Regions from separate parts of the Streptomyces sp. NPDC003691 genome, predicted to be linked through region 1. Evidence: predicted binding sites of a transcription regulator. Region 1 holds the regulator's gene; the other holds the start of a gene.

The links. Region 1 encodes HrcA, which represses chaperone genes, less so after heat shock. Its sites were predicted from a motif close to TTNGCACTCNGNNNNNCNGAGTGCNAA; they were not measured.
Region 2: groES (co-chaperone GroES) is a predicted target of HrcA. The motif match lies at 4,367-4,393, and genes of this name have one in related genera.

Annotation. Positions count from the first base shown of each region.
Region 1 covers NZ_JBSFNQ010000005.1:118,777-125,512, forward strand. Annotated here, with positions in the region: gene ACWDR0_RS04475 (16S rRNA (uracil(1498)-N(3))-methyltransferase) at 1-241, opposite strand, end outside; gene ACWDR0_RS04480 (nitronate monooxygenase) at 241-1,521, opposite strand; gene dnaJ (molecular chaperone DnaJ) at 1,925-3,061, opposite strand; gene hrcA (heat-inducible transcriptional repressor HrcA) at 3,062-4,090, opposite strand; gene ACWDR0_RS04495 (MBL fold metallo-hydrolase) at 4,483-5,217, shown strand; gene ACWDR0_RS04500 (DUF3097 domain-containing protein) at 5,228-6,046, shown strand; gene hemW (radical SAM family heme chaperone HemW) at 6,483-6,736, opposite strand, start outside.
Region 2 covers NZ_JBSFNQ010000012.1:19,664-26,399, forward strand. Annotated here, with positions in the region: gene ACWDR0_RS08370 (SDR family NAD(P)-dependent oxidoreductase) at 30-803, shown strand; gene ACWDR0_RS08375 (hydroxyacid dehydrogenase) at 869-1,843, shown strand; gene groL (chaperonin GroEL) at 2,170-3,792, opposite strand; gene groES (co-chaperone GroES) at 3,912-4,220, opposite strand; gene ACWDR0_RS08390 (polysaccharide deacetylase family protein) at 5,053-6,087, opposite strand; gene ACWDR0_RS08395 (THUMP-like domain-containing protein) at 6,192-6,736, shown strand, end outside.

The DNA.
Region 1 (6,736 bases):
GGGGCGAGGGCTCGGGCTCCTCGGGGAACGAGAGCGGCTCAACGACCAGGTGGTCCTTGCCCTCGGTGCGCAACACCCGGCCCGCGGCGCCGCGGCCCCGGCCGTCGGTGAGCACGACCTCCTCACCGGGCTGGAGCCGTTTCACGGAGACGGCGTGCCGTCCCTCCGGGCCGTCGAGGACGAAGGGGGAGCCGGGGGCGGCGCCGTCGAGGGAGTCGACGACGAACACGGGAGCGGTCATCAGGAGTCCTCCCGGACGTTCGCCGCGCCCGCGGCGGCCGCGGGGCCGCCGTCCGTGCCCGGGCCGCCGCCGTCCACGGTGTCGTGCCGTGCCGGGGCGGGCCCCTGGGCGGAGTGTCCCGCCGTGCCGTGCCGTTCGCCGTGCCGTTCGCCGTGCCCGTCGCCGGTGCGGTCCTCCGCGGGCCGCCCGTCCGCGGAGTGCCGCCCGGCCGTCCGGCGTTCGGCGGTGTGCTGCTCGGTGACCAGCGCGGCGACCAGCTCCGCGGCGGGCAGTTCGCGGGCCATCCGGTGGCCCTGTCCGGCCCAGAGCGCCATGCCCTGCGGATCGCCCGCCTGGGCGGCCGCCTTGCGCAGCCCGCTCGTCAGATGGTGCACCTCGGGGTAGGCGGCGGGGGCGTACGGGCCGTGCTCCCGGAGGAAGCGGTTGACCAGGCCCCGGGCGGGCCGCCCGGTGAAGGCCCGGGTCAGCTCCGTACGGACGAAGAGGGGGTTGGCCATCGCCTGCTTGTGCAGCGGGTTCGCCCCCGACTCGGGACAGACCAGGAAGGCGGTACCGAGCTGGGCCGCGGTCGCCCCGGCCGCCAGCACGGCCGCGATCTGACTGCCGCGCATCAGCCCGCCGGTGGCGATGACCGGCAGGTCCACCACATTCCGGACGAGCGCGATCAGGGTCAGCAGCCCGATGCCGGTGCCGTCCGCCGCCGGGTCGTCGCGGTGGGTCCCCTGGTGGCCGCCCGCTTCGATGCCCTGGACGCAGACCGCGTCGGCGCCCGCCCACTGCGCCGCCTGGGCCTCCTCGGGCGTGGTGACGGTGACCACCGTGTAGGTGCCCGCCCGGGTGAAGGAGGCAAGCACGGCGGGGGCGGGGCAGCCGAAGGTGAAGGACACCACGGGGACCGGATCGTCCCGCAGGATGGCCAGCTTGGCCTCGTAACCGTCGTCCCGGCCGGATTCGGGGTCCCCGAGCGGGGTCTCGTACCAGCTGGACTCGCCCGCGAGCTGCTGGCGGTAGACCTCGACGGCGCTCGGGTCGGAGACCCGCGGCTGCGGCATGAAGAGGTTCACGCCGAACGGCCGCGAGGTGAGCCCCCGGATCTGCTTGATCTCCTGGTACATCCCGTCGGTGGTCTTGTACCCGGCGGCGAGAAAGCCGAGGCCGCCCGCTTCGGAGACGGCCGCGGCGAGTCGGGGATTCGACGCCCCTCCGGCCATCGGCGCCGCGATCACGGGATGCCGGAACAGATCGGACAGGGTGGGAGACCCGGAGGGCGCGGAGGACATGCAGGCATCGTGCCACCTGCGTACGTCCGTGACGAAACGGGCCCCGCGCACCGGCCGGGCCGTGGCGCCGCACCGTCCCCCGGGGTCGCGTGGACCCCGCGAGCCCCATGGGCCCCGGGTTTGTCCGGGCCCCGCGCACCGTCCCCGGCCGGGCGGCTTTCACGGGTCACGGGTTCCCCGGCACCCGCCCGCGGGACGGGCGGCCGCTCGTTACGGGAGCGACGCGGCCCGGGCGGCCCGGCGGTACGGACGGGGGCGGCCGCTTTTTACGGCAGCGACGCGGCCCGGGCGGCCCGGCGGTACACGCGGGTCCCGGCCCCGCGGCGGGCGGGGCCGGGCGAACGGCCCCGGTCCCGGCCCCGGGCGGACCAGGGCGGGGCCGGAGGCCGCCAGGCCGTACGGCCTAACGGCCGTTGAACGCGTCCTTCAGACGGGAGAACAGCCCCTGCTGGCCCGGCTGGAACTGGCCCGTGGGCCGCTCCTCGCCGCGCAGCTTGGACAGCTCCCGCAGCAGCCGCTCCTGCTCGGGGTCGAGCTTCGTCGGGGTCGTCACCTCGACATGGACGATCAGATCGCCGCGGCCGCCGCCGCGCAGATGCGTCACTCCGCGGCCGTGCAGCGGGATCGACTGCCCGGACTGCGTACCGGGCCGGATGTCGACCTCCTCCAGACCGTCGAGCGTCTCCAGCGGCACCTTGGTGCCCAGCGCGCCCGCCGTCATGGGGATGGTGACCGTGCAGTGCAGATCGTCGCCGCGGCGCTGGAACACCGCGTGCGGCAGCTCGTGGATCTCGACGTACAGATCACCGGCGGGTCCGCCGCCGGGGCCGACCTCGCCCTCGCCGGCCAGCTGGATCCGGGTGCCGTTGTCGACGCCCGCGGGGATCTTGACCGTGAGGGTACGGCGGGAGCGGACCCGGCCGTCGCCCGCGCACTCGGGGCACGGGGTCGGGACGACGGTGCCGAAGCCCTGGCACTGGGGGCAGGGCCGCGAGGTCATGACCTGGCCCAGGAAGGACCGGGTGACCTGGGAGACCTCGCCCCGGCCGCGGCACATGTCGCAGGTCTGGGCCGAGGTGCCGGGCGCGGCGCCCTCCCCGGAGCAGGTGGTGCAGACGACCGCGGTGTCGACCTGGATTTCCTTGGTCGTCCCGAAGGCCGCCTCGTTGAGCTCGATCTCCAGGCGGATCATCGCGTCCTGGCCGCGGCGGGTGCGCGAACGCGGGCCGCGCTGGGACGCCGTACCGAAGAAGGCGTCCATGATGTCCGAGAAGTTCCCGAAGCCACCGGCGCCGAAGCCGCCCGCGCCGCCGCCGCCCGACTGGGAGAGCGGATCGCCGCCGAGGTCGTAGACCTGCTTCTTCTGCGGGTCCGACAGCACCTCGTAAGCGGCGTTGATCTCCTTGAACCGCTCCTGGGTCTTCGGGTCCGGGTTCACATCCGGGTGGAGTTCCCGGGCGAGCCTGCGGAACGCCTTCTTGATCTCGTCCTGGGATGCGTCGCGGCGCACGCCGAGTACGGCGTAGTAGTCCGTGGCCACTTACGACTCCGCCAGGATCTGTCCGACGTAACGTGCCACTGCGCGTACCGCTCCCATCGTTCCGGGGTAGTCCATGCGGGTCGGTCCGACCACGCCGAGTTTCGCAACTGCCTCGTCGCCCGAACCGTAGCCGACGGTCACGACGGACGTTGCGTTGAGGCCCTCGTGGGCGTTCTCGTGACCGATGCGCACGGTCACGCCCATGCCTCCGCCGGACTCCTTGGCCTCGCCGAGCAGCTTGAGGAGCACCACATGCTCCTCCAGCGCTTCCAGCACCGGCCTGATCATCAGGGGGAAGTCGTGTCCGAAGCGGGTGAGATTGGCGGTACCGCCGATCATCAGCCGCTCCTCCGTCTCCTCGACGAGGGTTTCGAGGAGGGTGGAGAGCACGGTGGAGACCGTGCCGCGGTCCTCCGGGTCGAAGGAGTCGGGAAGGTCCTGCACCAGCTGCGGCACATCGGTGAACCGGCGGCCGACGACCCGGCTGTTGAGCCGGGCCCGCAGATCGGCGAGGGACGCCTCGCCGAACGGGGCGGGGCAGTCGATCATCCGCTGCTCGACCCGGCCGGTGTCGGTGATCAGGACCAGCATCAGCCGGGCCGGGGCGAGCGCGAGCAGCTCGACATGGCGCACCGTGGACCGGGTCAGCGAGGGGTACTGCACGATCGCGACCTGGCGGGTGAGCTGCGCCAGCAGCCGCACCGTGCGCCCGACGACGTCGTCGAGGTCGACCGCGCCGTCGAGGAAGCTCTGGATGGCCCGCCGCTCGGCCGCGGAGAGCGGCTTCACTCCGGCGAGCCGGTCGACGAAGAGGCGGTACCCCTTGTCGGTGGGGATCCGGCCGGCGCTGGTGTGGGGCTGGGCGATGAAGCCCTCCTCCTCCAGTACGGCCATGTCGTTGCGGACGGTCGCCGGCGAGACACCGAGCTGATGGCGCTCGGTGAGCGCCTTGGAGCCGACGGGCTCCTCGGTGCCGACGTAGTCCTGGACGATGGCGCGCAGCACCTCGAGTCTGCGTTCGCTGAGCATCCCGCGCACCTCCAACTGTCTCGTCCGACCGCTCTCGTCCGGCCGCTCGGTCCGCCCCACGGTTCGGGAGGCGGGCGGGCGGTGTCCCCGGATCGTTCCCCGGTGACCCTTCTGGCACTCCGCACGGCCGAGTGCCAAATCTTCCCCGTGCCAGTGTACGGCCGCCCGGTACGGGCGGAGCAAGACGACCGGCAGGCCACCGAACGCTACCGTGCGGCCGCCCCCCTGCCTCCCCCTGTCCCGGTCCCGACATCCACCGGCCCCGCCCCGTCCGGCCCTGTCCGGCCCCGTCCGACCCCGCCCGGCGGCCGGGCGCCGGGCCCATGCCGTCCTCCTGTGCCCCTCTGCCGTGCTCCTCTCCGGTGCGAGGGCCGTGGCGATAGCGTCCCGGTATGGACATCGCTTGGGAAGACCACGGCTGGGAACGGCTGGCCGAGGGGGTGGGGCGCCGCAGGCTGCCCGGCTGGGACGCGACCTGCGGGCTGGTCGCCGGCCGGGACGGCGCGCTGCTGTACGACACGGGTTCGACGCTCACGGAGGGCGCGGAGCTGCGGGCCCAGGCGGAGACGCTGCTCGGCGGCGGTCGCCGGGTGACGCATATCGCGCTGAGCCATCCGCACTTCGACCATGTGATGGGGACGGCGGAGTTCCCGGGGGCCGAGGTGTTCGGGGCGGCCGGGACGGACACGCTGCTGCCGGGCGAGCGGGAGGAACTGCGGGCGGACGCGGTGCGCTTCGGGGTACCGGAGGAGGAGGCCGGCCGGTCGGCGCGGGCGCTGGTGGCGCCGGGGCGGACGGTCGGCGGGGAGCTGGCGCTGGACCTGGGCGGCCGCCGGGTGCTGCTGGTGAACGCCGGGCCGGGGCACACCGGGCACGATCTGGCGGCCGTGGTGCCGGGCGGGCCGGGTGAACCGGCGGTGGTGTTCTGCGGGGATCTGGTGGAGGAGTCGGGCGAGCCGCAGGCGGGGCCGGACGCGGTCGGCGCCCGCTGGCCGGAGGCGCTGGACCGGCTGCTGGCGCTGGGCGGTGAGACGGCCGTGTACGTCCCGGGGCACGGGGCGGTGGTGGACGCGGCGTTCGTACGGGCGCAGCGCGCTGTGCTGGCGGAGCGCTTCGGGGTGTCGTAGCGTCGGGCGAATGCGCAGCTACAGCCCTGATCTGACCCCGCCGTGGAAGAAGCGGACGCCGGTGCCGGAGGTGGCGGCCGACCCTTCGGACCCGGATCTGGTGGTCGAGGAGGTCGCCACGGGTTTCTGCGGGGCGGTGGTGGGCTGCGAGGCGGGGACGGTGACCCTGGAGGACCGCTTCGGCAAGCACCGGGTGTTCCCGCTGGCTCCGCGGGGCTTCCTGCTGGACGGGCGGGTGGTGACGCTGGTGCGGCCGGGGGCCGGGGCTCCGGCCCGGCCTGCCCGTACGGCGTCCGGTTCGGTGGCGGTGCCGGGGGCGCGGGCGCGGGTGGCCCGGGCGGGCCGGATCTATGTGGAGGGCCGCCACGACGCCGAGCTGGTGGAGCGGGTCTGGGGCGACGATCTGCGGATCGAGGGCGTGGTCGTGGAGTATCTGGCGGGTATCGACGATCTGCCCGCGATCGTCGGGGAGTTCGCGCCGGGCCCGGACGCGCGGCTGGGAGTGCTGGTCGACCATCTGGTGGCGGGGTCCAAGGAGTCCCGGATCGCGGCTGCGGTGACCGATCCGCATGTTCTGGTGGTGGGCCATCCGTATATCGATGTCTGGGGCGCGGTGAAGCCGTCGTCGCTGGGTATCGCGGGCTGGCCGCAGGTGCCCCGCGGCCAGGACTGGAAGACGGGGGTCTGCCGCGCCCTGGGCTGGCCCGCCGACACGGGCGCCGCCTGGCGGCACATCCTCTCCCGCGTCCACTCCTACAAGGACCTGGAGCCGGAACTGCTGGGCCGGGTCGAAGAGCTGATCGACTTCGTGACCGCGCCACCGGAGTAGCCCGGGGCGGGCCCGGTCGCACCCGCCCGGGGCCCTGAGGGCGGGCGGACTCCGTAGCGGGCCTCGGGGCGAGGAACCGGACCGGGCCGGACCGGAGCCACCCGGCCACCCGGCCGACGGCAGCGGCATCGGCATCGGCATCGGCATCGGCATCAGGCGGAGGAAGCACGGCGCGCCCGCCCGGCAGGCAACGGCCCCCTCCTCGCGGACCGGGGGCAGGCCGGCCGCACGGGCACCTCGAAGGGCTGTGGGCGGCAGCCCCCACAGCGGGCCTCGGGGCGCGGGAGGCCCGGGTGGTCCGGCGGAACCCCGGGGCGAGGTGCGCGAGGTGCCCGGACAGCCCGTCGGGCCCCGTGGCAGACGGCCGGGCAGCCCGGCCCGGGGGTACTCCGGGGTGAGGCGGCCGGACGGACCGGCCGGGGACCGCGGCAGGCGGTCAGTCGACCAGGTCGCGGACGACGCCGTCGGCCAGCAGGCGGCCCCGCAGGGTCAGCACGGCCCGGCCCCGGCCGTAGGCGCCGGGCTCCAGCAGGCCGTCGGCGAGGGACCGCTCCGCGGCGCGCAGACCGGCCGGGCGGAGCAGTGACAGGGGTATGCCGTCGCGCAGGCGCAGCTCCAGCAGGATGCGCTCGACCCGGCGGTCCTCCGGGGTGAGCAGCTCCCGCCCGGCGCCCGGGGAGCGGCCCGCCG
Region 2 (6,736 bases), on a different contig from region 1:
ATCCGGCCGGGGGCACTAACGTGCCGGTTATGACGACCGCACTGATTACGGGCGCCACCGCGGGAATCGGCGCTGCGTTCGCCCGCCGGCTCGCCGCCGACGGGCGCGATCTGGTCCTGGTGGCCCGCTCCACCGAACGGCTCCGGGCGCAGGCCACCGAACTGCACGACCGGCACGGCATCGAGGCGGAGGTGCTGACCGCCGACCTGTCGGCGGAGGACGGCATCGCGGCCGTCGAACGGCGCCTCGGCGACCGCAGAAACCCGGTGGACCTGCTGATCAACAATGCGGGCTTCGGGAACAAGGGCCGGTTCCTCGAAGTCTCCATGGCCGACGAGCTGACCATGCTCAAGGTGCACTGCGAGGCGGTGCTGCGGCTGACCGCGGCGGCGGTGGAGCCGATGCGGGAGCGCGGCCGGGGCGGTGTGGTCAATGTGGCGTCGGTGGCGGCCTTCGTACCCCGGGGCACCTATGGGGCCTCCAAGGCGTGGGTGGTCCAGTTCACCCAGGGCGTGGGCCGGGACCTGGCGGGTACGGGCGTACGGCTGATGGCGCTCTGCCCCGGTTTCGTGCGCACCGAGTTCCATGAGCGGGCGGGCATGGGGACGGACAACATCCCGGGGTGGATGTGGCTCGACGCGGACAAGCTGGTGGCGGCGGCCCTCACCGATCTGGGCCGTGGAAAGCCGGTGTCGATCCCGGACCCGCGGTACAAGGCGCTGATGGGTGTGGTGAAGCTGGCGCCGCGCGGGCTGGTGGGCGGGTTCACGTCCCGGACGGGACGGAAGTACGGGCCGCAGTGACCGCGGGGGCAGGGGCCCGCGGGCCGGGGCCGGCCGCCGGAGCGCGGCCCCGGGTGCTGCTCGCCATGGGCCCGGGGGTCGCCGGGCGGCTGCTCTCCGGGCACCACCGGGTCCGGCTCGGCGCCCTGGCCCGGACCGACCCGGATCTGGTCGCCCATGATCTGCGGACCCCGTCGCCCGCGGTACGGGACGCCTTGGCGACCGCCGAGGTGCTGCTGACCTGCTGGGGAGCGCCGGAGCTGGACTCCGGCGCGCTGGCATCAGCACCCCGGCTGCGGGCCGTGGTGCATGCCGCCGGTTCGGTGAAGGGGCATATCACCGATGCCTGCTGGGAGCGCGGGATCGCGGTCTCCTCGGCGGCTTCGGCCAATGCGCTGCCGGTCGCGGAGTTCACGCTGGCCGCGATTCTGTTCGCGGGGAAGCGGGTCCTGCCGTCGGCCCGGCGGTACGCGGAGCTGCGGGCGGCCCACGACTGGGGCGCCGAACTGGCCGGGGCGGGCAATCACCGCCGTACGGTCGGGATCGTCGGCGCGTCCCGGACCGGCCGGCGGGTGGTCGAACTGCTGCGGCCCTTCGATCTGGACGTCCTGCTGTACGACCCGTATACGCCCGCGCCGCCGGGCGCGGCGGCGGTGGACCTGGACGAGCTGTGCGCCCGGAGCGATGTCGTCTCGGTGCATGCGCCGCAGCTGCCCGCGACCCGGCATCTGCTGGACGCCCGCAGGCTCGCGCTGCTCCCGGACGGCGCCACGCTGATCAACACCTCCCGGGGTTCCCTGGTGGAGGAGTCCGCGCTGCTGCGGGAGCTGGTGTCGGGGCGGCTGTACGCGGTGCTGGACGTCACGGAGCCGGAGGTGCCGGTGCCGGACTCGCCGCTGTACTCCCTGCCGAATGTCCTGCTGACGCCGCATCTCGCGGGTTCGCTCGGTACCGAGCTGTACCGGATGGCGGATCTGGCCCTGGACGAGCTGGAGCGGTACGCGACCGGGCTGCCGTTCGCGGAGCCGGTGACCAGGGAATCCCTGGACCGCTCGGCGTAACCAATCCTTCGGGGGGAACGGAAACGGGCCCGGGAACCGGCATCACGCCGGTTCCCGGGCCCGCCCAGGGACTAAAAAGGTTCACTCCTCAGGACCCCGCCCGCCCCGAAGGGCCAGGCGGACGGCCCGCCCGGGTGATACCGGATCGGGCCCGCCCAAGGAGCCGCCCCCGCTCGCCCCCAAGGACCTGACGGCGAGTGAGCCGAAGGGGCGCGGCGAGTTCTGGAAGGAGAACGCGCACAGGTCGCGAGGAACGAGCGACCGAGCACGATCGACTGAAGAACTCGTCTTCAGCGCCCCGGAGGCGAACCGAGCCCTTAAAAAAATCAGTGCGAGTGGCCGTGGCCGTGGCCCGCGTCGGCCGGCTCCTCTTCCTTCTTCTCGACGACCAGGGTCTCGGTCGTGAGGAGCAGGGAGGCGATGGAGGCGGCGTTCTCCAGGGCGGAGCGGGTGACCTTGACCGGGTCGATGACGCCGGCCTTGACCAGGTCGCCGTATTCGCCGGTGGCGGCGTTGAAGCCCTGGCCCTTGTCGAGCTCGGCGACCTTGGAGGTGATGACGTAGCCCTCGAGGCCGGCGTTCTCGGCGATCCAGCGCAGCGGCTCGACGGCGGCGCGGCGGACCACGGCGACACCGGTGGCCTCGTCGCCCTGCTTGCCGAGGTCGCCTTCCAGCACCTTGGCGGCGTGGACGAGCGCGGAGCCACCGCCGGAGACGATGCCTTCCTCGACCGCGGCGCGGGTCGCGGAGATGGCGTCCTCCAGACGGTGCTTCTTCTCCTTCAGCTCCACCTCGGTGGCGGCGCCGACGCGGATCACGCAGACACCGCCGGCCAGCTTCGCGAGGCGCTCCTGGAGCTTCTCGCGGTCCCAGTCGGAGTCGGTGGCGTCGATCTCGGCCTTGATCTGGTTGACGCGGCCGGCGACCTCGTCGCTGCTGCCGCCGCCGTCGACGATGGTCGTCTCGTCCTTGGTGACGGTGACGCGGCGGGCGGTGCCGAGGACGTCCAGGCCGACCTGGTCGAGCTTGAGGCCGACCTCTTCGGAGACGACGGTGGCACCGGTGAGGGTGGCCATGTCCTGGAGCATCGCCTTGCGGCGGTCGCCGAAGCCGGGGGCCTTCACGGCGACGGCGTTGAACGTGCCGCGGATCTTGTTGACGACGAGGGTGGAGAGCGCTTCGCCCTCGACATCCTCGGCGATGATCAGCAGCGGCTTGGAGCCACCGGCCTGGATGACCTTCTCCAGCAGCGGCAGCAGGTCCTGGATGGAGCCGATCTTGCCCTGGTTGATCAGGATGTACGGGTCGTCGAGGACGGCCTCCATACGCTCCTGGTCGGAGACCATGTAGGGGGAGAGGTAGCCCTTGTCGAAGGCCATGCCCTCGGTGAAGTCGAGCTCCAGGCCGAAGGTGTTGGACTCCTCGACGGTGATGACACCGTCCTTGCCGACCTTGTCCATCGCCTCGCCGATGAGCTCGCCGACCTGCGGGTCCTGCGCGGAGAGCGCGGCGACGGCGGCGATGTCGGTCTTGTCCTCGATGGGACGGGCGGTGGCGAGCAGGTCGTCGGAGACGGCCTTGACCGCGGCGTCGATGCCCTTCTTGAGGGCGGCGGGGGAGGCGCCGGCGGCGACGTTGCGCAGGCCTTCGCGGACGAGCGCCTGGGCCAGCACGGTGGCGGTGGTGGTGCCGTCACCCGCGATGTCGTTGGTCTTGGTCGCCACCTCCTTCACGAGCTGGGCGCCGAGGTTCTCGTACGGGTCGTCGAGCTCGACCTCGCGGGCGATCGTGACACCGTCGTTGGTGATGGTGGGGGCGCCGAACTTCTTGTCGATGACGACGTTGCGGCCGCGGGGGCCGATCGTCACCTTGACCGTGTCGGCAAGCTTGTTGACGCCGCGCTCAAGGGCGCGACGGGCGTCTTCGTCGAACTTCAGGATCTTCGCCATGGGAGCGTTTCTGTCCTCTTCTGAGACGTGCTGCGAAATACTGCGCCCCCAGCGCCCGGTGCAGAGTGTGTCAGCGGGGGCCAGGGGCGCAGTTCAAGAACAAGCGGAGAGTGCTCGGCTTACTTCTCGACGATCGCGAGCACGTCGCGGGCCGAGAGGACGAGGTACTCGTCGCCGTTGTACTTCACCTCGGTGCCGCCGTACTTGCTGTAGAGCACGACGTCGCCGACCTTGACGTCGAGCGGCAGGCGCTCGCCGTTCTCGAAGCGGCCCGGACCGACGGCGAGGACGGCGCCCTCCTGGGGCTTCTCCTTCGCGGTGTCCGGGATGACCAGGCCGGAGGCCGTGGTCTGCTCGGCGTCGAGCGGCTGGACCACAATGCGGTCCTCGAGCGGCTTGATGGCAACCTTGGAGCTGGCGGTCGTCACGATCCGACCTCCCCCTTCGGAGATCTCACGGGGTTAACTGTCTGAGGTGGCGACCAGGTGGATCCGTCGTCGCGGGTGCCGGACCTGCCCGTCGCTGTGTTGGCACTCTCCATTGGGGAGTGCCAGAGCCGAGACTATGACTGCGATTAGCACTCGGTCAAGCGGAGTGCCAATGCGTCCGCCGTCGGCGGAACGGGCGCGCGCCGGAGTGCGGCCGTGCCGGAGGGCGCTCCGGCGGTGGAACACCACCGCCCGGGGGCGTCTTCGGCCCCAGGGAACGGGCGGTGCCGCAAGCACTCCCGCACCGGCCGGGCGGTGTCGCGAAAGGCGAGGGCCGCGGGGCTGGGCGGTGCCGCGAAGGCCGGTCCCGGCGCCGGGACGGGCCGGTCTCAGGGCCGGTCTCAGGGCCGGGGCGGCCGGAGCGCGTCGCCCCGGCCCCCGGTGCCGGGCGGTTCATGAAGCCGCCCGAACAGACGGGCGGCGGGTTCGGCGAGCACCGGGGCGGGGGCGGGGAAGAGAACGGCGGGAGCGGCCGGAGTGCGGGCCGCGCCGGAGCCGGCGCCAGAACCGGAGCCGGCGCCAGAACCGGGACCGGGACCGGGACCGGGACCGGGCAGCGGTACGGCCTCGGACGCGGCCTCAGACACGGGCGCAGACACGGGCGCAGGCGTACGCGGCGGAGCGGCCGGCTCCCCACCCCCGGGCTCCCCGGTGTGGACCGCCCGGCGGCCGAGCCGCTCAAGGGGGCCGACGGCCGGGGAGGCGCAGCCGGAACAGCCCAGCAGCGCCCCCGCGGCCAGCGCGGCCACGACCCTCGCGGCCGCGCCCGGCCTCACACGTAGTCCTCCAGACGGGCCACGGCGTACCCCTTGTCCGTGATCGTCTTCATCACCTGGCGGACCATGTCGGGCATCGTGCCCTTCCAGTCCCCGGGGCCCCGGAAGTGGGTGAGGATGATGTCGCCCGGGTGGAGGTCGCGGTCCCACTCGCGCCACTCCATATGGTCCGGGAACGCCTCGGCGGCCCACAGCGGCACGGCCTTGACGCCGCACTCCTGGGCGGCCCGCAGGGTGTCCCCGTTGTAGTTGCCGTACGGCGGGCGGAAGAGCGGCGGGCGCTTCCCGTAGAGCCGCTGGAGGTTGTCCTGCTGCCCGCAGATCTCCTTCTTCTGCGCCTCGTAGGAGAGTCCGGGCATATAGCGGTGGTTGAGGGTGTGGTTGTGGAGGGCGGCGCCCTCCTGCTGCATCCGCCGGAAGTAGCCGTAGTTGTCGCTGATGACGTAGTCGCTGAGGAAGGCGCTGTACGGGATCTTCAGCTCGCTCATCATCCGGATGAAGTCGGGGTCCTTCTCGGCGCCGTCGTCGACCGTCAGGAAGACGATCTTCTCCTTCACCGGCACGGTGGTGAAGACCGGCGGCAGGGCCGCGCCGCCTTCGACCTCGAAGCCCTTGCGGGTATTGAGGAACGGTTTCGTCGCGGGGGGCTGCGGCGCGGGCAGCGGGACCTTGTCCAGGCCCCAGGCGCCGATCGCGGCCGCCCGTGCCTTCTGGATCCGTTCGACCTGGTCCACATAGGCGGCACGGGATCCGGCGGGGCCGGCCCGCTGGGCGTCCTTGTCCGCCCGTTCGAGCTGGGACGCCTCCGCCTGGGCACCGGGGTGGGGCGGGGCGCCACCGTGCTCCCCCGGGCCGGGGACGGTACAGGCGGAGCCGAGCAGGCCTGCCAGCAGCACGGCGGCGGCCGTACGCCCCTTCCGTGCTCCGCGCGCCGCTCCGGGCGCTCGCCGCGCCCCCCGGGGATGCCCGCCGGACTCCCGCCCGCATGCACCCATTTCAGCCATCTTTCCGTTTTGTCGTACTAGCCGCATGGCGCTGAATCCTGGCAGCACGCCCCCGCCTGATCCGTACGACACCGCCGTCACCGCCGGTCCGTGACCCTCCTGGCCCATCCCGGCCCCGGACCTGAACCACAATGGGCCGGGTGAACGACGCCGCCTCCCCGCTCCCCGAGCCGCTCGCGACCCTGCTGACCCCCGAGGGCCGGGCCCTGCTGGACGAGCTGCGCGACTACGCCCCCGCCGACGAGCTGGCCCTGGCGACCAGGCTGCGCCGCGATCACCCGGCCGGGCGGGTCTCGGCCGCGCTGGGCCAGGCCAGGCTGCGGCAGCGGGCGGTGGCCAAGTTCGGCGCGGCGGACGCGTACCGCATGTTCTTCACCCCGAACGGCGTGGAGCAGGCCACCCGGGCGCCCGTCGCGGCCCATCGCGCCGCGCGGCTGGCCGCGCTGGGCGTCCGCAGCGCGGCGGACCTGTGCAGCGGTATCGGCGGGGACGCGATCGCCCTCGCCCGGGCCGGGATCCGGGTACTGGCCGTCGACCGCGATCCGCTGACCGCGGCCACGGTCCGTGCCAACGCGGAGGCGCTCGGGCTGGGCGAGCTGATCGAGGTGCGCTGCGAGGACGTCACGGAGACCGATGTCTCGGCGTACGACGCCGTCTTCACCGATCCCGCCCGGCG